DNA from 3 places in the Thermasporomyces composti genome. Region 2 is predicted to be linked to each of the others. Evidence: riboswitches for the same ligand, from Rfam matches in the RefSeq annotation. Region 2 holds a riboswitch; each other region holds the start of a gene.
What was found. Region 2 has a riboswitch for cobalamin ahead of DFJ64_RS01440 (SCO2322 family protein). Riboswitches for the same ligand answer to the same signal wherever they lie in the genome.
Positions count from the first base shown of each region.

Region 1: another riboswitch for cobalamin. It lies ahead of DFJ64_RS03970 (ribonucleoside-diphosphate reductase subunit alpha); the one in region 2 lies ahead of DFJ64_RS01440 (SCO2322 family protein).
Region 3: another riboswitch for cobalamin. It lies ahead of metE (5-methyltetrahydropteroyltriglutamate--homocysteine S-methyltransferase); the one in region 2 lies ahead of DFJ64_RS01440 (SCO2322 family protein).

Region 1 is NZ_QTUC01000001.1:912,364-918,985, forward strand. It holds gene DFJ64_RS03955 (glycosyltransferase family 4 protein) at 1-1, opposite strand, end outside; gene DFJ64_RS03960 (DALR anticodon-binding domain-containing protein) at 269-1,162, opposite strand; tRNA gene DFJ64_RS03965 (tRNA-Arg) at 1,211-1,282, shown strand; cobalamin riboswitch at 1,793-2,008, shown strand; gene DFJ64_RS03970 (ribonucleoside-diphosphate reductase subunit alpha) at 2,077-4,596, shown strand; gene DFJ64_RS03975 (ribonucleotide-diphosphate reductase subunit beta) at 4,610-5,692, shown strand; gene DFJ64_RS03980 (SRPBCC family protein) at 5,823-6,308, opposite strand; gene DFJ64_RS03985 (ArsR/SmtB family transcription factor) at 6,305-6,622, opposite strand, start outside.
Region 2 is NZ_QTUC01000001.1:323,031-329,652, forward strand. It holds gene DFJ64_RS01420 (PspA/IM30 family protein) at 1-329, opposite strand, end outside; gene DFJ64_RS01425 (DUF3043 domain-containing protein) at 578-1,192, shown strand; gene DFJ64_RS01430 (YbaB/EbfC family nucleoid-associated protein) at 1,311-1,943, opposite strand; gene DFJ64_RS01435 (hypothetical protein) at 2,102-2,323, opposite strand; cobalamin riboswitch at 2,424-2,587, shown strand; gene DFJ64_RS01440 (SCO2322 family protein) at 2,727-3,533, shown strand; gene DFJ64_RS01445 (CbiQ family ECF transporter T component) at 3,537-4,655, shown strand; gene DFJ64_RS01450 (ABC transporter ATP-binding protein) at 4,652-6,319, shown strand; gene DFJ64_RS01455 (ECF transporter S component) at 6,316-6,622, shown strand, end outside.
Region 3 is NZ_QTUC01000001.1:3,324,982-3,331,603, forward strand. It holds gene metE (5-methyltetrahydropteroyltriglutamate--homocysteine S-methyltransferase) at 1-2,166, opposite strand, end outside; cobalamin riboswitch at 2,210-2,456, opposite strand; gene DFJ64_RS14455 (acyl-CoA carboxylase subunit epsilon) at 2,524-2,844, opposite strand; gene DFJ64_RS14460 (acyl-CoA carboxylase subunit beta) at 2,867-4,558, opposite strand; gene DFJ64_RS14465 (phosphoenolpyruvate carboxylase) at 4,719-6,622, shown strand, end outside.

The sequences.
Region 1 (6,622 bases), 590 kb from region 2:
CTTTGTCTTCCCTGCCCGGACCGAGGACCCGCCACGCACCACGGGCGGCAAGATTATCGGGCTGTGCCTCGGGGTGAGCTCGCCCGACGACGGTGGTCCTCACGAAGGACGCGTTCACCGAGGCCAACGTTCCCGGCGGACGCCTCCTCGTCCGGGATCGGCTCCGTCCGATCGACCTGGGCGAGCGTCCAGCGGGCCGACCAGGACCCGAAGTCGGGCGACGCGAACCGGCGGACGCTGCGGCCGACCCGCGCAGCTGACCAGGGCCTCACATCCGGTCGGGCGCGGGGAGTCCACACCAGGCGAGGGCGCGACCGGCGACGACGCGGCTCGCCTCGGCCACGAGGAGCCGGGCACTGTGCGCGGGTGACGGCTCCTCGTCACCCCGAGGCAGCGGGCCCGCGCCCGCCTCGAACCTCTCCACCGCCGCCAGGAAACGGGCCACGTACGCGTCGAACGCCCGGGGACGCGCGCGCCCGCTGAGGTACCGCGCCACCACGCCGGGATAGTCGGCGAGTACACAGATCAGCTGGCGCGACTCCTCGGCTTCGAGCGCGGCGGGGTCCAGCCGCTCCGGGTCGCGATGCACGCCGAGCGCGTCCCCCGCTCGGAGCAAGCCGGCCAGCCGCGCGTGGGCGTACCGCAACGCGTCTCCAAGCCTCGGCGATAAACGGTGGCGTGGGCCGCGCGCTGCCTCGTCCTCCGCCACGGTGGCCTGCCCTGGCGGTGTGCCGTAGCTGGGCCCGGCGCGGAGGATCTCCCACACGATCGACGCGAGCGCGCCACCGCTGAGGCGGAGGTTGACGAACCCGGCCTCGGCCCAGCTGGCGTCCACGGCGTCGAGACGTTCCAACCGCTTCGCGACCAGCTCCGCCAGTCGGCTCGCCGTCAGCCGCGTGTCGGGGACGTCACCGGTGTGCGAGCGACGGCTGATCGACTGGTCAGCCTGGTCGATCGAGGACGAGCCGGAGGCGCTACGGGCTGTGGCGAGAAGTGGCCCCACGGGAAACGCCAGGTCACCCCGCGTGCCGGGGCGCTCGCCTACGTGGGTCGGTGGGACGAGCCGAATGCCGGCGCGCGGGTCGGTGTCGCACCGCGTCGCGTCCGGGACCACCTCGATGAAGGCGACGCGGATCTCGTCGGCCAGCCGGTCCAAGACCACCGCGTCAGCGTAGCCGGCTGGCGGCCTGGTACCCTTTTCGAGCCTCGAGCCCCCGTAGCTCAGGGGATAGAGCAACGGCCTCCGGAGCCGTGTGCGCAGGTTCGAATCCTGCCGGGGGCGCCCATCGGGTGCAGCGCATCTCAGGCAACACGCCGACAGCCGCTGAGACGATTCGCTCGTCCACTGCGACGACTCGCTCGTCACGGGCAGTCAGCTATGCCCAGGGCACGTGACGTTTGACCGATTCGAGGCGTCCGGCCTCTGCGTCGTTGCGTCCTCACACCGCTCTTCGGTGTGCTCGTGGCGGTGCCTAGGGGACGACACCCAACCCGATCGCCGGTGGCCAGGGCGACCGGGACCGGTGAACCCCCGCCCTGATCGTCGGCTACCCGGTCCTCACCGAGGCCGGCAAGGACGTCTGCAACACCCACCTCATCGCACCGGTCGCCCAGTCACGTGAGCACGGTGCGCGTCGGCTGCACCACTTCGCGGCGCTGTTCAGTGACTTCGCGGCGCTGTTCAGTGACGCGGGGCGACCGCCTCTGAGCACCCCGCCTGGGCCATGATCTCGACCCATTGCGACACGCCCACATTTTCTAGTGTTCTGTTGCAAACCCCGACACAACATGTAGTGTCTTCTCCGCTGGTGGTTCGCCCTGGCCGGTTGGGCTGGGGCGAGGCAAGAGGGAACCCGGTGAGAGTCCGGGACTGCCCCGCAGCGGTGAGTGGGAACGACCGCCGTCACCGAAGCACTGGACGGGTTCGTCTGGGAAGCGACGGCCAGTAGGTCCACCGGATCGGTGGGTGCCCGCGAGTCCGAAGACCTGCCATCAGCCCGTGCTCTGTCCCGAGCGCGGAAGTCCGGCGTGTCCGCGCCGGCACCAGCACGAGCTCACGAGGGGAGAGCTGTGACTGTGACACGGTCTGCTGCGACACCGTCTGCTGTAACACCGTCTGCTGCGGCACCGCCCGCTGAGGGGACGACGGACACTCCACTCATTCGTCGCGACGGGACGCCGTCGCAGGCGACAAGCGCACCCATCCCGTGGACCTGGATCGAGCACGTCGTGACGGAAGCCGTCGCCGGGATCGACGACGTCGCGACCGAGCCAGTGCTCGCCGAGGTCCGTCGCACCGTCTATCCCGGCATCGGCATCGGAGAGCTGGCCACGGCGCTCATCATGGCCGCGCGCACACTCGTCGAGCGGGAACCCAACTACTCGTTGGTGACCGCGCGGTTGCTGCTCAGCAAGCTGCGTGACGAGGCGCTGTCCTACCTCGCGGGCGAGCCGCGCCACATCAGCCACGCCGAGCTGGACTACGCGAGCTACTTCCGCGACTACCTTCGTCGGGCGATCGACCTCGACCTCGTGGACGGGCGCCTCGCAAGCTTCGACCTCGACCGTGTGGCGGCGGCCATCCGCCCGATGCGGGACCTCGACATCGCCTTCCTGGGCCTGCAGACGCTCTACGACCGTTACCTCCTCCACCACGACGGCACCCGCTTCGAGCTGCCACAGGCGTTCTTCATGCGGGTCGCCATGGGGCTGGCCGTGCATGAGGACGAGCGCGAGGCCCGCGCGATCGAGTTCTACGACCTGCTCTCGAGCTTCCGCTTCATGGTGTCAACACCCACGCTGTTCAACGCCGGAACGCCACGTCCACAACTGTCCTCGTGCTTCGTGACCACGGTCGAAGACGACCTGGACTCGATCTTCCAGTCGTACCGCAACAACGCCTTGCTGGCCAAGTACTCCGGAGGACTGGGGAACGACTGGACGCCCGTGCGTGGCATGGGCGCGCACATCAAGGGCACGAACGGCCGGTCCCAGGGCGTCGTGCCGTTCCTCAAGATCGCCAACGACACCGCCGTCGCGGTCAACCAGGGCGGAAAGCGTAAGGGAGCGGCCTGCGCGTACCTCGAAACGTGGCACATCGACATCGAGGAGTTCCTGGAGCTGCGGCGCAACACCGGTGACGAACGGCGGCGCACGCACGACATGAACACCGCGAACTGGATCCCGGACGAGTTCCTGCGCCGTGTCGAGGCCAACGCGGAGTGGACGCTGTTCTCCCCGGACGAGGTGCCCGACCTCCACGATCTCTACGGCAAGGAGTTCGCCAAGCGATACCGCGAGTACGAGGAGGCCGCCGACCGCGGTGAGATCAGGGTGTTCCGCAGGGTGCCGGCCGTCCAGCTGTGGCGCCGCATGCTCACCATGCTGTTCGAGACCGGGCACCCGTGGATCACGTTCAAGGACCCGTGCAACCTGCGCTCTCCGCAGCAGCACGTCGGCGTGGTGCACTCGTCGAACCTCTGCACCGAGATCACCCTCAACACCAGCCGTGACGAAGTCGCTGTGTGCAACCTGGGCTCGGTCAACCTGGCGCGCCACGTAACCCCGGAGGGACTCGACACGGAGCGTCTGCGGGCCACTGTCGCGACGGCTGTGCGGATGCTGGACAACGTCATCGACATCAACCTCTACACAATCCCGCAGGCACGTCGGTCCAACCTGCGGCATCGCCCGATCGGCCTGGGGATGATGGGGTACGCCGACGCGCTGCTGACTCTCGGGCTCCCAGTGGACGACCCCGCCGCCGTGGAGTTCGCCGATCGCAGCATGGAGCTCCTGTCGTACTACGCCATCGCCGCGTCGAGCGACCTCGCTGCCGAGCGAGGAAGGTACGAGACGTTCGACGGGTCGCTGTGGAGCCGGGGAGTGCTGCCCATCGACTCGCTCCGGCTGCTCGCCGACCACCGTGACGGCGACCTCGACGTCGACTACTCCACGACGATGGACTGGGCCGCGTTACGCGAGCGGGTCCGAACCGTCGGGATGCGCAACTCCAACGTCATGGCGATCGCGCCGACAGCCACCATCGCCAACATCTGCGGCGTGAACCCCTCGATCGAGCCGCTGTTCTCGAACCTCTACGTCAAGTCCAACATGTCGGGCGACTTCCTCGTTGTCAACCCTCACTTGGCGCGCGAGCTCAAGGAACGCGGACTGTGGGACGCGGCCATGGTGGCGGACTTGAAGTACCACGACGGGAGCGTGCGCAACATCGATCGGGTGCCCGACGACCTCAAACGTCGTTACGCCACCGCGTTCGAGATCGACCCGGCCTGGTTGATCCGGGCCGCGTCACGGCGGCAGAAGTGGATCGACCAGGCACAGTCGCTCAACCTCTACGTCCACGCGCCGAGCGGTCGCAAGCTCGACGAGCTCTACCGCATGGCCTGGCGCCACGGCCTCAAGACCACGTACTACCTGCGCTCCCGAGCCGCCACCAGCGTGGAGAAGAGCACCCTGCGCGGTACCGACGGCAAGCTCAACGCCGTTCCTGTCGTTCGACTTGACTCCGCTCACCCAGCCACGGCCGAGGCGGCCTGCCGTGTGAGCGATCCCGACTGCGAAGCGTGCCAGTGAGGAGCCCACCACCGTGACCCACACGATCGATCCGGACATCGTGAACACCACAGGCCTCGGCGAGATCCGACGCGGCGCCGAGCGGGTGAGCGTCGACGACAAGGCCATGATCAACGCTCGCGCCGACGTCAACCAGCTGCTTCCGTTGAAGTACTCGTGGGCCTGGGAGAAGTACCTGGCGGCATGCGCCAACCATTGGATGCCCACCGAGGTCGCGATGCAGGCCGATATCGCGCTCTGGAAGTCGCCCGACGGCCTCACCGAGGACGAGCGGCTCATGGTCAAGCGCAACCTCGGATTCTTCGCCACAGCCGAGTCGTTGGTGGCCAACAACCTGGTGCTGGCGGTCTACCGGCATCTCACCAATCCGGAATGCCGTCAGTACCTCCTCCGACAAGCCTTCGAGGAGGCCGTTCACACCCACACCTTCCAGTACATCTGTACCAGTCTGGGCCTGGACGAAGGCGAGCTGTTCAACGCCTACCGTGAGGTGCCCTCCATCGCCGACAAGGACGCGTGGGCGCTGCAGTACACCAGGAACCTCGAGGACCCGGGCTTTCGCACCAACACGCCGGAGGCCGCCCAGGCCTTCCTGCGGGACCTGATCGCCTTCTACGTGGTGTTCGAAGGCATGTGGTTCTACACCGGGTTCGCGCAGATCCTCTCGCTGGGGCGGCGCAACAAGATGGTCGGCATCGCCGAGCAGTACCAGTACATCCTGCGCGACGAGTCGATCCATCTGAACTTCGGTATCGACTGCATCAACCAGATCAAGCTCGAGAACCCGCACCTGTGGACGCCGGAGTTCGCCGCCGAGGTCCGCGGCATGCTCGTCGAGGCGTGTGAGCTCGAGGTCGCCTACGCACGCGACACCATGCCTCGCGGCATGCTCGGACTCTCCGCTCAGCTGTGCGAGCAGTACATGCACTTCATCACGGACCGCCGTGCCCAGCAGATCGGGCTGGACCCCATCTTCGGCGAGACCGAGAACCCGTTCCCGTGGATGGCGGAGGCCATGGACCTCCGGAAGGAGAAGAACTTCTTCGAGACCCGAGTGACCGAGTACCAGACCGGTGGCTCGCTCGACTGGGACTGACGCGCGAGTCGAGCAGGGGTGCGCCGGCGCGCCCGAGCCGGCGCACCCCATCCCCGCAGTTGGGCCGTCCTGCCCGCCGGCATGGCGGCGCAGCGCACGAGGGCGAGAGGAACGTGGACAGCGGCTGGACTTACTGGCGGGCGAGGAGGGCGTCGAGCATCGCGTAGCCCTCGACGACGCCGGCCTCCATCCCACTGGCGATCATCTGGTCCCGTGCCTCGATCGAGTCCAGGACGGACAGCGTCTCGAGGCGGGACCGCCCGTCGCCGAGGTCCTCGAACGTCGCGAACTCCAGGCTCACCATGTCCGGCATGCCCTCGTAGGTGAAGGTCTGCACGACGCGCTCGTGGGGCCGCACCTCGTGGAAGGAGCCATAGAAGGCGTACTCCTGCTCGCCTTCGATGTTGACGAACCGGTAGCTGCCACCGGTGCGTGCGTCCCAATGGTCGATCCGCGTGCTGGCCGAGGCGGGTCCCACCCACTGGGCGAAGAGCTCCGGCTCGACGTGGGCCCGGAAGACCCGCTCCGCCGGCGCGTCGAACTCGCGCGTGACCCGGATGGTCGGCAGCTGGGGGTCGACGTCGATGTGTGTCTCGTGCTTCGTCGAGGCGATCATGATGCTGCTCCTTGGTGGCGATGGCGCGTGGTCTGGTCGTCGTCCGCGCCCTCCATGTCCATGGCCGCCAGGACCGCGTCGAGACGGCGGTACCGCTCCTCCGCGCGCCGCCGGTACTTCTCGATCCACGCGGCCATGAGGTCGAGTACCTGCGGTTCGAGGCGGCACGGCCGGCGCTGCGCTTGGCGGCTCCGAGTCACCAGCCCGGCGTTCTCCAAGACCTTGAGGTGCTTGGAGACGGCTTGGACCGACATGTCGTAGTGCTCCGCGAGCTGGCCGACGGTCGCGTCACCGCTCGAGAGCCGAGCCACGAT
Region 2 (6,622 bases):
GCGGCGTGCTGCGTGCTGAGATCAGCGAGCTGCTGCTCCAGGCCGGAGCGCCGAGTGAGCGCCTCCCGAGCCAGGTCCTCCCGGCCCATGCTGAGCGCCTTCTGCGCCTGCTCCTTGAGCTTGTCCGACTGCTGCCGCAGCTGGTTCATCTGGAGCTCGAGGCGCTTCCGGCTGGTCGCGACGTCGGCGACGCCTCGGCGTACCTTCTGGAGCATTTCCAGCTGCTTCTGGTACGAGTAGTCGAGGGTCTCCCGCGGGTCCTCGGCACGGTCCAACGCCTTATTGGCCTTCGCGCGGAAGATCATCGCGAAGCGCTTGAGAATACTCATCGAGGTCGGCCGCCCCCTTCGTCTCCAGGCCGGTCGTCAGTGTCAATCGTGCCGGGTCGGCACCGGACGGCGTGTCTGCGATCACCCTATGCCGCGAAGCCCTCACCAGGCGACCCCGCCACCCGCGTGCCTTGTCGCTGCGGTCGATCAAACCACAGGAAGCCAGGCCACCGGGCCCCATGGCATAGCGTGCATTGGGGACCGAAGCGACGGCCGGGACACATCGTCGAGCCGTTACGCTGTGGAGCGTGTTCCGACGCCGTACGACGACCGAGCCGGCCCCCGCCGAGAGTACCGAATCCACCCCTCGACCCACGACACCGGCCAAGGGGCCACGCGGCAAGGGATCGCCAGGCAAGGGACGTCCGACGCCGAAGCGCCGTGACGCTGAGCGGGCTCGCCGGCAACGGATCGCCGCCCCGCGCGACCGTCGGGAAGCCGCGCGGCTGGCGCGGCAACGGGCCCGGGCGGAGCGCGCGAAGATCCAGCAGGCGCTGATCACGGGCGACGAGCGCTACCTGCCGCCACGTGACAAGGGACCCGTCCGCCGCTTCTGCCGGGACTTCGTCGACTCGCGGAGGACGCTGGGCGAGTACCTCCTGCCCTTCTTCCTGGTGATCTTCCTCGCCATGATGATCCCTGTGCCGCAGGTTCAGCTTGTCGCCTACTACCTGTGGCTCACGGCAATCATCATCGTGCCCGTCGAGCTGTTCATCCTGGGCCGACGGCTCAAGCGCGAGCTCCGGGCGCGCTTCCCGAACGAGAGCCACCGCGGCGCTGTGTTGTACGGCGTGATGCGCGCGACGCAAATCCGACGGCTGCGCCTACCGAAGCCGCAAGTCGCGCCCGGCGACACGATCTGAGACCACCGGGCGCCCCGAGGCGACCGGACGCCGTCCGTCGGACACCCGCAGACCCGGGTCACCACACCCAGAGGACTGACGCCCCCTCAGGACGCGCCCCTCAGGACGTGGGGTAGGGCTACGCGCAGTCGGCCTGTCCGCGGGCGACCGTACTCCGCAGGGTCGGCCGCCTGGCCAGCCGTCCACTCAGCTCCGCGTTCCGCCACGCCGAGCGCATCTCCCCGGCGCTCAGCGCCTCCCGGATGCTCTCGGCGAGCTCGTCGTGGGGAGTCTGCAAGGCGTACCGCCACGACACCACGAGCCCGCGCAGCTCACCGAAGCAGTCGAACTCAGCCAGGACACGGTCATCCGCCGCGGTGCCGACGACCGTCTCCAGGCCCAGCTCGGCGAGGACAGCTCCCGCGCGCGGGACCAGCGGCGCCAGCCGGTCGAGGAGAGGCGGCAGCGCGCCCGCTCCCGCTGGCAGGAAGCTCCGGGCGAGGACCGAGACACCCGTCTCGGCGTACTTCTCCGCGACGAAGTCCGACGCCCGGCGGCGGGCGGCGCGGTAGGCGTCACGGACCGTATCGGCGAGGTCCCGGACCTGGATGCCTTGGGTCCAGTCGGGCGCCAGCTCGACCGCTTGAACGCGGCCATGACCGTCGACGCTGACCCGCACCAGGCCACGTCCGTCGTCGCAGGTGAAGGTGCTCGTGGCGATCCGCTGCTCCAGGATGCGCAACCGGTGCAGCCACTCTTCGCCCCGACGCATGCCGACCCTCCGTTGCGGTGTCTCACCAAGATCGCCCAGACGGTAACGGATGCCTGACAGGGTGTACCAGGCGACTCCCCGAGGACTCGACGTGGCGAACGTCGCACTCCACGGGACTCACGAGGGTCGACTCGGGTGTCGGACCAGGAACTCGGCGGTCAGTCGGCGCTCTCGTCGGCGGGATGCAAGCTCATCGGCCCGTACACCTCTCGCCCGGCCTCGAGCAGGGTGACCTGGTCCACTCCGGCAGCCCGGAGCTCCCGCCAGGTCTCCCCGATCCAGCTCTCCGCGTCACTTTGGGACGGAAACTCGACCCGGGCCAACCCGCCGACGTCGACGGGGTTGCCGTCCGCATCCTCGAGCCGCCATGTCCACGTCATCCCGTTGAGCTTAGAGCCTCCGCAGGGACACGGGCCGCAGCCGGCGCAGTCCACATCCTGACGTCCGCTTTGACGCGACCGGCTCCGTCGTGAGAACTTCCGTCCTGCACAACGTCATGGTGACGGGTCGGTTGACCCGTCTGACAGGGGAAGCCGGTCGGAAGCCGGCGCTGACCCGCAACCGTAGGCCGCGGCCTGGAGAGCAACCAGGCTCCACCCCTTGAGCGGCGAGCCGGGACGCCTGGCCATGACGTGGCTCCACGAACACCCGTCGAGGTCTGCGGGGCGGAGCCCGGGTGAGCACCCGAGTCTGCCCTCGGCCGCCGGCACTCGCCGGACGACGCCGAGGGTTTCTCGTGTTGGTCCCGGGGTCCGCGCCCGGACCCCTCACCCGGAGGACCCCATGAGTCTGGAGCGCGACGTTCGACGCCCTGTCCGGTCAGTCCTGACCGCGTCCAGGACTGCCCTGGCCGCGTCAGCAGCCCTCGTCCTCGCCGTTGTAGTGGCCGGACCCGCGTCCGCCGAGGCCTATCGCTACTGGGGCTTCTACCAGTGGAAGGACGGCGCCTGGGTCCTGGCGAGCAGCGGACCCGCGTCGGTCACGCCGGAGGACGGCGCTGTCGACGGTTGGCGACTGGCTGTCTCGGGCGAGACCACCCCACCCCGACCGCCTCGGGCGCCCGGCGACTTCGAGGCGATCTGCGGAGGGACACCAGCCGAACCCGGCCGCAAACGCGTCGCCGTCGTCGTCGACTACGGGCTCGCCGAGGAGGAGACCAGCGGCCAGGCGCTGCCCCAGCCACGGGGCGCCTGTGCGGTTGTCGACGCGGACGCCAGCTCCGCCCAGGTGCTGGCAGCGGTCGCTTCGGTACGGGAGGAGAACGGGCTGGTCTGCGCGATCGACTCCGTTCCGGCGACCGGCTGCGGGGACACGGTTCCCGAGGAACCCGACATCCCCTCCCCCGAGCCGACCGTGGCGCTCCAGCTTCCGGGTGGCACGCCCGAGGCGACGTCGACCGCGCAGGCCAACGAGACCACGACACCGAATCCGGCGGCCGCTGAGAACACCGATGGAGCGGCGAACACCGACGAGCAATCCTCGTCGCGCGGTGTCGCGGTGTGGTCGGTCGTTGGTGTGCTGGTCGTCGCGGCGCTTGTCCTCGCCGCGTTGGTGACCCGGCGCCGCCGCGGCGCCGGCGAGGACGTCTGACCTGTGCGCGCCGCCCACCGCCCTTCACTCCCCCGCCACCTCCACCCGGGCGCGTGGTGGCTGTGGGCGCTCGGCCTGGCGACCGCGGCGAGCCGTACCACGAACCCGGTCCTGCTGGCTCTGCTCGTCGCGGTGGCCGGCAACGTCGTGGCCGCGCGACGGACGAGCGCCCCATGGGCCAACTCGTACGCGGCGTTCCTCCGGCTCGGACTCGTCGTCATCGCGATCCGGGTGGTGTTCCAGGCCGTGTTCGGAGCCGCGGTCAGCGGCACGACGGTGCTGGTCCGACTGCCCCAGGTGCCGCTGCCGGACTGGATGCAAGGCATCCGGATCGGCGGTCCGGTCACCGCTGAGGCGTTGGCCTCTGCCGCGCTCGACGGCCTGCGCCTCGCGGCGGTCCTGGCCTGCGTGGGCGCCGCCAACGCGCTGGCCAACCCCAAACGTCTGCTGGCCAGCGTGCCCGGTGCGCTGTACGAGATGGGCGTCGCCGTCGTGGTGGCGATGACGTTCGCTCCCCAGCTCGTCGCCGACGCGGCTCGAGCCAGAGCCGCGCGGCGGCTGCGTGGCCAGCCGGACCGTGGGCTGCGGGCGCTTCGCGCCGTCGCCGTCCCGGTGCTCGAGGGCGCCATGGAGCGTTCGCTCGCACTCGCCGCGGCGATGGACTCGCGCGGCTACGGACGGACGAGGACGACATCCGGCCGAGCCCGGGTGCTCACCGGCGTGCTCGTCCTCGGCGGCCTGCTCGGCATCTGTGTCGGCCTCTACGGCCTCCTCGACGCCGGCGGACCGCCGGCGCTGGGCCTTCCCCTCCTGGTCGCCGGCGTCGCGGCGGCGGGAACGGGCCTGTTCCTCGGCGGCCGGCGGACGGCCCGCACCCGCTACCGTCCCGACCCCTGGGCGTTGCCCGAGTGGCTGGTCGCCGGCTCCGGCATCGCCTGCGCGGCCAGCTTCATGTGGTCTCAGGCCACCGGCGCCGACGGCCTCGTCGTGGCGACCACACCGCTCGCCGTGCCGCCCTTGCCGGCCGTCGCGGCGGTCGGCGCGCTCCTCGCTCTCCTTCCGGCGTGGCTGGCACCTCCGCCGCCGACGCCCGCCGGCCGAACCGCGGAGGTCTTCCGGTGATTCGCTTCGAATCCGTCACGGTCTACTACCCCGAGCAGCCCGAGCCGGTCCTGCGGGACGTCACCTTGCACGTGGCGGAGGGCGAGCTGTGTCTGGTCGTCGGTCAGACCGGAAGTGGCAAGTCGACCTTGCTCCGGGCGATCAACGGTCTGGTTCCGCACTTCACCGGCGGAACTCTGATCGGACGGGTGCTCGTGGACGGCCGCGACACCCGCACGCACCGCCCTCGCGACCTGGCCGACGTCGTCGGCGTCGTCGGGCAGGACCCGCTTGCCACGTTCGTCACGGACACGGTGGAGGACGAGCTCGCCTACGGCATGGAGTCGCTCGGCCTTCCCGGCGACGTCATGCGGACCCGTGTCGAGGAGACCCTCGACCTCCTCGGGCTGGCCGAGGTGCGCGCGCGTCCGATCAGCACGCTATCGGGCGGGCAACGGCAACGGGTCGCGATCGGCGCCGTGCTGACCACTCAGCCTCGAGTTCTCGTCCTGGATGAACCCACCTCGGCGCTCGACCCGCAGTCCGCCGAGGAGGTCCTGGCCGCCCTGCAGCGGTTGGTGCACGACCTCGGGGTGACCGTCGTCCTCGCCGAGCACCGGCTGGAGCGGGTCGTGCAGTACGCCGACCGGATCGTGGCGCTGCCGGGCCGCGGGCGACGACCGACCGTGGGCGCACCCGCCACCATCATGGCGTCCTCCACCGTCGCGCCGCCGGTCGTCGAGCTGGGGCGCCTGGCGGGGTGGGATCCCCTCCCGCTGAGTGTTCGCGACGCCCGGCGGCTCGCCGCTCCGCTGCGGGACCGGCTCGCCGGCCAACCGCGTGTGAGCGGGCAGCCGTCGAGAGACGCCGCGAGCTCGGCCGGCGTCCACGACGACCTGCCGGCCGCGACCATGCGTGGGGTGACGGTGCGGTATGGCGGGCGACGCTCCACCGCACCGCCCGCCCTGCGTGACGTCGACCTCAGCGTGCGGCGCGGCGAGATCGTCGCGCTCATGGGACGGAACGGCGCCGGCAAGTCCACGTTGCTCAGCACCCTCGTCGGCTTGGTCCGGCCAGCCTCCGGCGCGGTCCGCGTCGGCGACCTCGACCCCACCGTGTCCCCACCGAAGGAGATCGCGCGCACGGTGGGGCTGGTGCCCCAGGAGCCGGGCGACCTCCTCTACGCCGAGACAGTGGCGCGGGAGTGCCGACAAGCGGACCAGGACTTCGACGCGGAGGCGGGGCGCTGCGCCGCCATCCTCGCCCGACTCGCTCCGGGAATCCCCGCCGATCGGCATCCTCGTGACCTGTCGGAAGGGCAGCGACTGTGCCTCGCCCTCGCCGTGGTCCTCACCGGCGACCCGCCGGTGCTCCTTCTCGACGAGCCCACCCGAGGCCTCGACTACCTCGCCAAGCGGCGACTGACCACCATCCTGCGGGAGCTCGCCAGCGGCACCGACGGCGAGCCTCACGCCGTCGTCTTCGCCTCCCACGACGTCGAGCTCGTCGCGGAGGTCGCCGACCGCGTGGTCGTCCTCGCCGACGGCGAGGTGGTGGCCGACGGACCCGTCGAGTCGGTTGTGGTCGCCTCGCCGACGTTCGCTCCCCAGGTGGCGAAGATCCTCCGACCGCTTCCCCTGCTCACCGTCTCGCAGGTCGCCGAGGCTCTCCGGGAAGCGTCATGACGTCCCTTCGGTCCGCGCACGCACGGGCGGTGCCGCTTCGGGTTCGTCCACGCTCCGCGCTCGCCCTCACGCTGGCCTGCCTCGTCGGCGTCGCCGGGTACGGCTGGCCGTTCCTCGCCGACTCGACCAGTTCCATCGGTGGTCACTCGACGGACGCGCCCTATCTGTTCGCCCTGCTGCTGCCACTCGTGGTCGCGATCGTGGTCGCCGAGCTCAGCGACGGCGGCATGGACGCCAAAGCGGTCGCGATGCTGGGTGTACTGGCGGCGGTCGGGGCTGGTCTGCGCGCCGTGAGCCCGGGCA
Region 3 (6,622 bases), 3.0 Mb from region 2:
CAGCTGCGCGGGATCGAGCGCTGCCAAGGCCAGCCGCAACGCGTCTTCGATCTCCTCCACGGTCGGGACGCGTGGCGAGTGGATGTCGTAGACGCCTGGCCCGATACCGCGCCGGTAGCCGGTGCGCGCCAGGTCGTGCACCAGCTCCATGCGAGACCGTGCCGCCTCGACGCTCACCACGTCGGCGTCGAGCGCGTCGATCGCGTCCACGATCTCGCCGAACTCGGAGTAGCACATGTGCGAGTGGATCGTGGTGGTGTCGGCGACACCCGAGGTCGCCAGCCGGAACGCGCCGACCGCCCACCGCAGGTACTCCGGCTGGTCGGCCGAGCGCAGCGGCAACCGCTCCCGCAGCGCCGGTTCGTCGACCTGGATGTGCCGGATCCCGGCCGCCTCCAGGTCACGGATCTCGTCCCGCAGCGCGAGCGCGACCTGGCGTGCCGTCTCCGCGAGGCTCTGGTCGTCCCGGACGAACGACCACGCCAGCATGGTGACCGGCCCTGTCAACATTCCCTTGACCGGCTTGGTGGTGCGGGACTGGGCATAGGTCGTCCACTCGACGGTGATGGGCTCCGGCCGAGCCACGTCGCCGTAGAGGATCGGAGGACGGACGTAGCGGGTGCCGTACGACTGCACCCAGCCCGACTCGGTGCACGCGAAGCCGGTGAGGCGTTCGGCGAAGTACTGCACCATGTCGTTGCGCTCGGGCTCGCCGTGGACGAGGACGTCGAGGCCGATGTCCTCCTGCAGCGCGATCACCTTGTCGATCTCGGCGCGCATACGGGCCTTGTAGGTGGCCTCGTCGATCCGTCCGTGGCGCAGGTCGGCCCGGGCAGCGCGGATCTCCGACGTCTGGGGGAACGACCCGATCGTCGTCGTGGGTAGCAGCGGCAGCGGGTTGGTCGCGGACCGCGCCCGCACCCGGGACGCGTAGTCGCCGCGCGGGGTCCCGTCACCGAGTGCCGCGAGCCGCGCCCGCACCCGGGCGTCGACGGTGCCCGGCGGCCGTCGCGTCCTGGCCGCTTCGGCCTGCGCGAGCTCGTCCGAGATCTGCTCCCGACCCTCCCGGAGCGCCCGACCGAGCAGGACCACCTCGTCGACCTTCTGGCGGGCGAAGGCCAGCCGTCCTCGCAGCTCCTCCGGCAGCGACGTCTCCAGCGAGACGTCGAGCGGGACGTGCTGGAGAGAGCAGGAGGTGCCCACCATGAGCTCGTCCACCGAGCCGAGGAGCGAGGCGGCCACCGCCAATGCCTGCGGGAGGTTCGTCCGCCACACGTTGCGGCCGTCCACCAAGCCGGCGACGAGCCTGCGGCGCGACAGGCCGGCCGACGCCACCCGCGTGGCGTCCTCAGCGCCCGCGACGAGGTCGAGCGCCAGACCGTCCACCGGGGTGGCCGCGAGGACGCCCAGCGCCTCGCGGATCGGTCCGAAGTAGGTCGCGACCAGGAGCTTGGGGCGTCGGGGCGACGAGCCCAACCGGTCATACGCGGCCCGGAGCAGGGCCAGCTCCTCCGGGGAGCGGTCGGCGGCCAAGGCGGGCTCGTCGAGCTGCACCCAGCTCGCTCCGACGTCGGCGAGCCGACCCAGCAGGTCGGCGTAGACGTCCAGCAGCGGCGAGAGCAGGTCGAGCGGGCGGAAGCCCTCGGGTGCACCCGGCGCCGGCTTGGCCAGCAGCAGGAACGTGAGGGGACCGAGGAGCACCGGCCGGGTGTCGAGCCCCAGCGCCGCGGCCTCGTGGTACTCCTCGACGGGTTTGACGTGCTCCTCGTCGAGGCGGAAGACCGTGTCCGGGCCCACCTCCGGAACGAGGTAGTGGTAGTTGGTGTCGAACCACTTGGTCATCTCCAGCGGCGGAGCACCGGTGACGCCGCGCGCCATCGCGAAGTAGCGGTCGAGGCCGGTCAGCTGGCGGAAGCGGGGTGGGACCGCACCGACCAGCACCGCGTGGTCGAGGACCTGGTCGTAGAGCGAGAACGTGTTGGAGGGGATCTCGTCGAGGCCGGCGTCTCGGAGGGTCTCCCAGGTCTGTCGGCGAAGGCTCGCCGCGGTGTCGAGGAGCGCGGTGGCGTCGATCTTTCCGGACCAGTAGGCCTCGGTGGCGCGCTTGAGCTCTCGTCGCTGCCCGATCCGGGGGTAGCCGAGCACGGTCGTGCGTCCAGCAGCCATGAGTCCTTCCCTCGCGAACTCATCGTCGGGACCGCGTGCCTTCCTGGCATGCGGGCAGCTGGCAGGTCTTCGGACTCGTGGGCTGGCGTGGCCCCGGCTCACGGCACCGGAGGCCGACGGGTTCCTACTGGCCGTCGCTTCCCAGGAGGCTCATGCCGCCCAGTGCGTATGACGGCGGTCGTTCCCACTCACCGCTGCGGGGCAGTCCCGGACTCTCACCGGGTTCCCTCTTACCTCTCCCCACCGCGCGGGTCCGCTCGGCGAGGAGAACCAACTGCGGCTTCGACCCTAGCCCGTCGTCGGAGCGCGCCACCACACCGGGCGGAGAGTGTCGGCGCGGTTGGACACCGCGGCCGGCTACCGCGGGAGCGCACTGGCTCGCCAGGCGTTCGGACCCGGCCGCAGGGGTTGCCGCGCGCGGCGCCAGTAGACCGCCCACGGCGACGGCCCGCGTGTGCCGCTGGGCTGGACGCTTCGCGCCGCGCGGAGCTTCGCGGAGATCACCGCGACGAGTGCGGCGAACTCCTCCGGCGTCGGCGTCCCCTTGACCACCCGGAGCAACGCGTCCCTCTCGGCCTCCGCCGGCGACGTCGGGACCTCCGCCGTGACGCCGGCGTCACGCTGACGCGGCTCCCCACGGCGCGGCTGGCCGGTGGGTCGTGGTTCGTCGACCGCCATCAGTTCGCCTCCTGGCACGAGGTCACAGCGGGATGTTGCCGTGCTTGCGCGGTGGCAAGGTCTCCCGCTTGTTACGGAGCAGGCGCAGCGCACGGATCACCTCGACGCGGGTCTCGTGCGGGTAGATCACCGCGTCGACGTAGCCGCGCTCGGCCGCGATGTAGGGGTTGAGCAGCGTGTCCTCGTACTCCTGGATCCGTCGCGCGCGCACCGCCTCGGGGTCCTCCGCGGCCGCGATCTCCCGGCGGTGCAGCACCTCCACGGCGCCTTGCGCGCCCATGACCGCGATCTGCGCCGTAGGCCAGGCCAGGTTGATGTCCGCGCCGAGGTGCTTCGACCCCATGACGTCGTACGCGCCGCCGTAGGCCTTCCGGGTGATCACGGTGACGAGCGGCACGGTGGCCTCGGCGTAGGCGTAGATGAGCTTGGCGCCACGCCGGATGATCCCGTTCCACTCCTGGTCGGTCCCCGGCAGGAACCCGGGCACGTCGACGAAGGTCAGGATCGGGATGTTGAAGGCGTCGCAGGTGCGGACGAACCGCGCGGCCTTCTCCGAGGCGTGGATGTCGAGGCAGCCGGCGAACTGGAGGGGTTGGTTGCCGACGACGCCGACGGTGCGCCCCTCGACGCGTCCGAAACCGCAGACGATGTTCTGCGCGAACAGCGGTTGGATCTCCAAGAACTCACCGTCGTCGAGAACGTGCTCGATGACCGTGTGGATGTCGTAGGGCTGGTTGGGTGAGTCGGGGATCAGGCTGTCGAGCTCGCGGTCGCTGTCGTTGATGGTCAGGTCCGCCTCGACGTCGTACGCGGGCGGTTCTTCGAGGTTGTTCTGCGGCAGGTACGACAGGAGCGCCTTGACCCAGTCGATCGCGTCGTGCTCGTCAGCGGCCATGTAGTGGGCGTTGCCGCTCTTGGTGTTGTGGGTCAGGGCGCCGCCCAGCTCCTCGAAGGAGACGTCCTCGCCGGTGACGGTCTTGATCACGCCGGGGCCGGTGATGAACATGTGCGAGGTTTGGTCGACCATCACCGTGATGTCGGTGAGGGCCGGCGAGTACACGTGGCCGCCGGCGCAGGTGCCCATGATGAGGGAGATCTGCGGGATCACACCGGAGGCGAGGATGTTCCGACGGAAGATCTCGCCGTAGAGCCCGAGCGAGACCACGCCCTCTTGGATGCGGGCGCCGCTGCCCTCGTTGATGCCGATGATCGGGCACCCGGTCTTCAGCGCGAGGTCCATGACCTTGAGGATCTTCTCGCCGTACACCTCGCCCAGGCTGCCGCCGAAGACGGTGACGTCCTGGCTGAAGACACAGACCTGACGGCCGTTGACGGTGCCGAAGCCGGTCACGACTCCATCGCCGAGTGGCCGGTTACGGTCCAGCCCGAAGTTGGCCGACCGGTGCCGGGCCAGCTCGTCGAGCTCGACGAACGACCCCTCGTCCAGCAGCAGGTCGATGCGCTCCCGAGCGGTGAGCTTGCCTCGGGCGTGCTGCCGCTCCACCATGCGCGCCGACCCGGCGTGGATCGCCTCGTGGAGGCGCCGTCCGAGGTCAGCGAGCTTGCCGGCGGTGGTGTGGATGTCCGGGGACGGGGCTGGGTCTGGTGTGGGAGGCGTCGGCGGCTGCGCGCCATCCGTGCTCCGCGGGCCGCCTGACGATGCGCTGTGCTCGGCGCCCGACCCGGTTGCGGTGTCCGGCTGCCTGGCTTCCATCTGCTTCCTCCCAGTTCGTGCTGCGGGCGCGAGCCTACCCGCCCCGTCCGGTACGACCGGGCTCGTGGGGCACGTGCCGGGCGTCGGAAGCCCGGCACCGGCCGCCGGGCGCGGTCTCGCGCCCGGCGGGTTCCGATCCCACCCGACTACCCTTGCCAGCATGCCCACCACTCCACCGTCGCGGGTGCACGCGCGCTTCGAGGTCCCGGCCCCTCTGCGGGCCGACGTCCGCCTGCTCGGGGAGCTGCTGGGTCAGGTGCTACGGGAGTACGGTGGCCCGACGCTGCTCGCCGACGTCGAACGGCTCCGTGAGCTGACCATCGCCGCTCACCACGACGACCCGGCCCGCGCCGAGGAAGCCGCCCAGGCCAGTGAGGCGCTGGTCGCCTCGTGGGACCTGGACCGGGCCGAGGAGGTCGCCCGGGCGTTCACCTGCTACTTCCACCTCACCAACCTCGCCGAGGAGCACCATCGGGCCCGGGTGCTGCGGGAGTACGACACCGGCGACGCTCCGGTGCGCGACTCGCTGGCCGCCGCCGTGGCGCAGATCACCACTCAGTACGGCGAGGAGCACGCGTTGACCCTGCTCTCTCGCCTGGAGTTCCGTCCGGTGTTGACCGCCCACCCCACCGAGGCGCGTCGACGGGCGGTCGCCTCCGCCATCCAGCGCATCTCCGCCCTGCTCGCCGAGCGGGACAGCCCCAAGCTGGGCGCCGCCGACCTGGCCGAGAACCGCCGCCGGCTGCTGGAGGAGATCGACCGGCTGTGGCGGACCTCCCAGATCCGGGTCACCAAGCCGAGCCCGCTCGACGAGGTCCGCACGGCCATGGCGGTCTTCGACGACACGCTCTTCCAGGTCCTGCCCCGCACCTACCGCCAGCTCGACAACGTGCTGGCGGGAGAGCGCGCGGGGACCGAGCCGCCACGGGTTCCGGCGTTCGTCCGTCTCGGGTCGTGGATCGGTGGCGACCGGGACGGCAACCCGTATGTGACGTCGCAGGTCACCCGGACGGCGATGGCCATCCAGGCCGACCACGTCCTGCGCGCCCTGGAGCGGGTCTGCGAGCGCGTGGGACGGGCGTTGACCGTCGACGAGGAGACGACCCCAGCCAGCCCGGAGGTGCGCCGGCTGCTGGCCGACGCCCGGGCCATCGCGCCCGAGGTGGTCGAGGAGGTCGCGACCCGCTCGCCGGGCGAGCCGCACCGGCAGGTGCTGCTCCTCGCGGCCCGCAAGCTGTCGGCGACCCGGCAGCGGAACGCCGACTTCGCCTACGGCAAGGCCGAGGAGTTCCTCGCCGAGCTGCGCGCCGTCCAGGCGTCCCTGGCTGCTGCCGGGGCCCGTCGCCAGGCGTACGGCGAGCTGCAGGAGCTGATCTGGCAGGTCGAGACGTTCGGCTTCCACCTGGCCGAGCTGGAGATCCGCCAGCACTCCAAGGTCCACGCGCGGGCGCTGGCGGAGCTCGCCTCAGGGGAGACCTCGCCGGAGACCGAGGAGGTGCTCTCGGTCTTCCGGGTGATGGCCCAGGTTCAGCAGCGCTTCGGCCCGGACGCCTGCCGACGGTACGTCGTGTCGTTCACCCAGTCCGCCAACGACCTGGCGGCCGTCTTCGAGCTGGCGGAGCGGGCCCTCGACGGCCGTCCGCTGGCGCTGGACGTCATCCCCCTGTTCGAGACCGAGGACGACCTCAAGGCCGCCGTCGGCATCCTCGACGAGGCGCTGAGACTGCCGCAGATCCAGCGACGGCTGGAGGAGACCGGCCGCCGGTTCGAGGTGATGCTCGGCTACTCCGACTCCGCCAAGGACGCCGGGCCGCTGTCCGCGACGCTGGCGCTGTACGACGCGCAGGCGGCGCTCGCGGCCTGGGCCAAGCGCCACGACATCCGGCTCACCCTCTTCCACGGCCGCGGCGGCGCGCTCGGCCGGGGTGGCGGTCCGGCGAACCGCGCGGTCCTCGCCCAGGCGCCGGGGTCGGTCAACGGCCGGTTCAAGCTCACCGAGCAGGGCGAGGTGATCTTCGCTCGGTACGGCAACCCGCTGATCGCGCGGCGGCACATCGAGCAGGT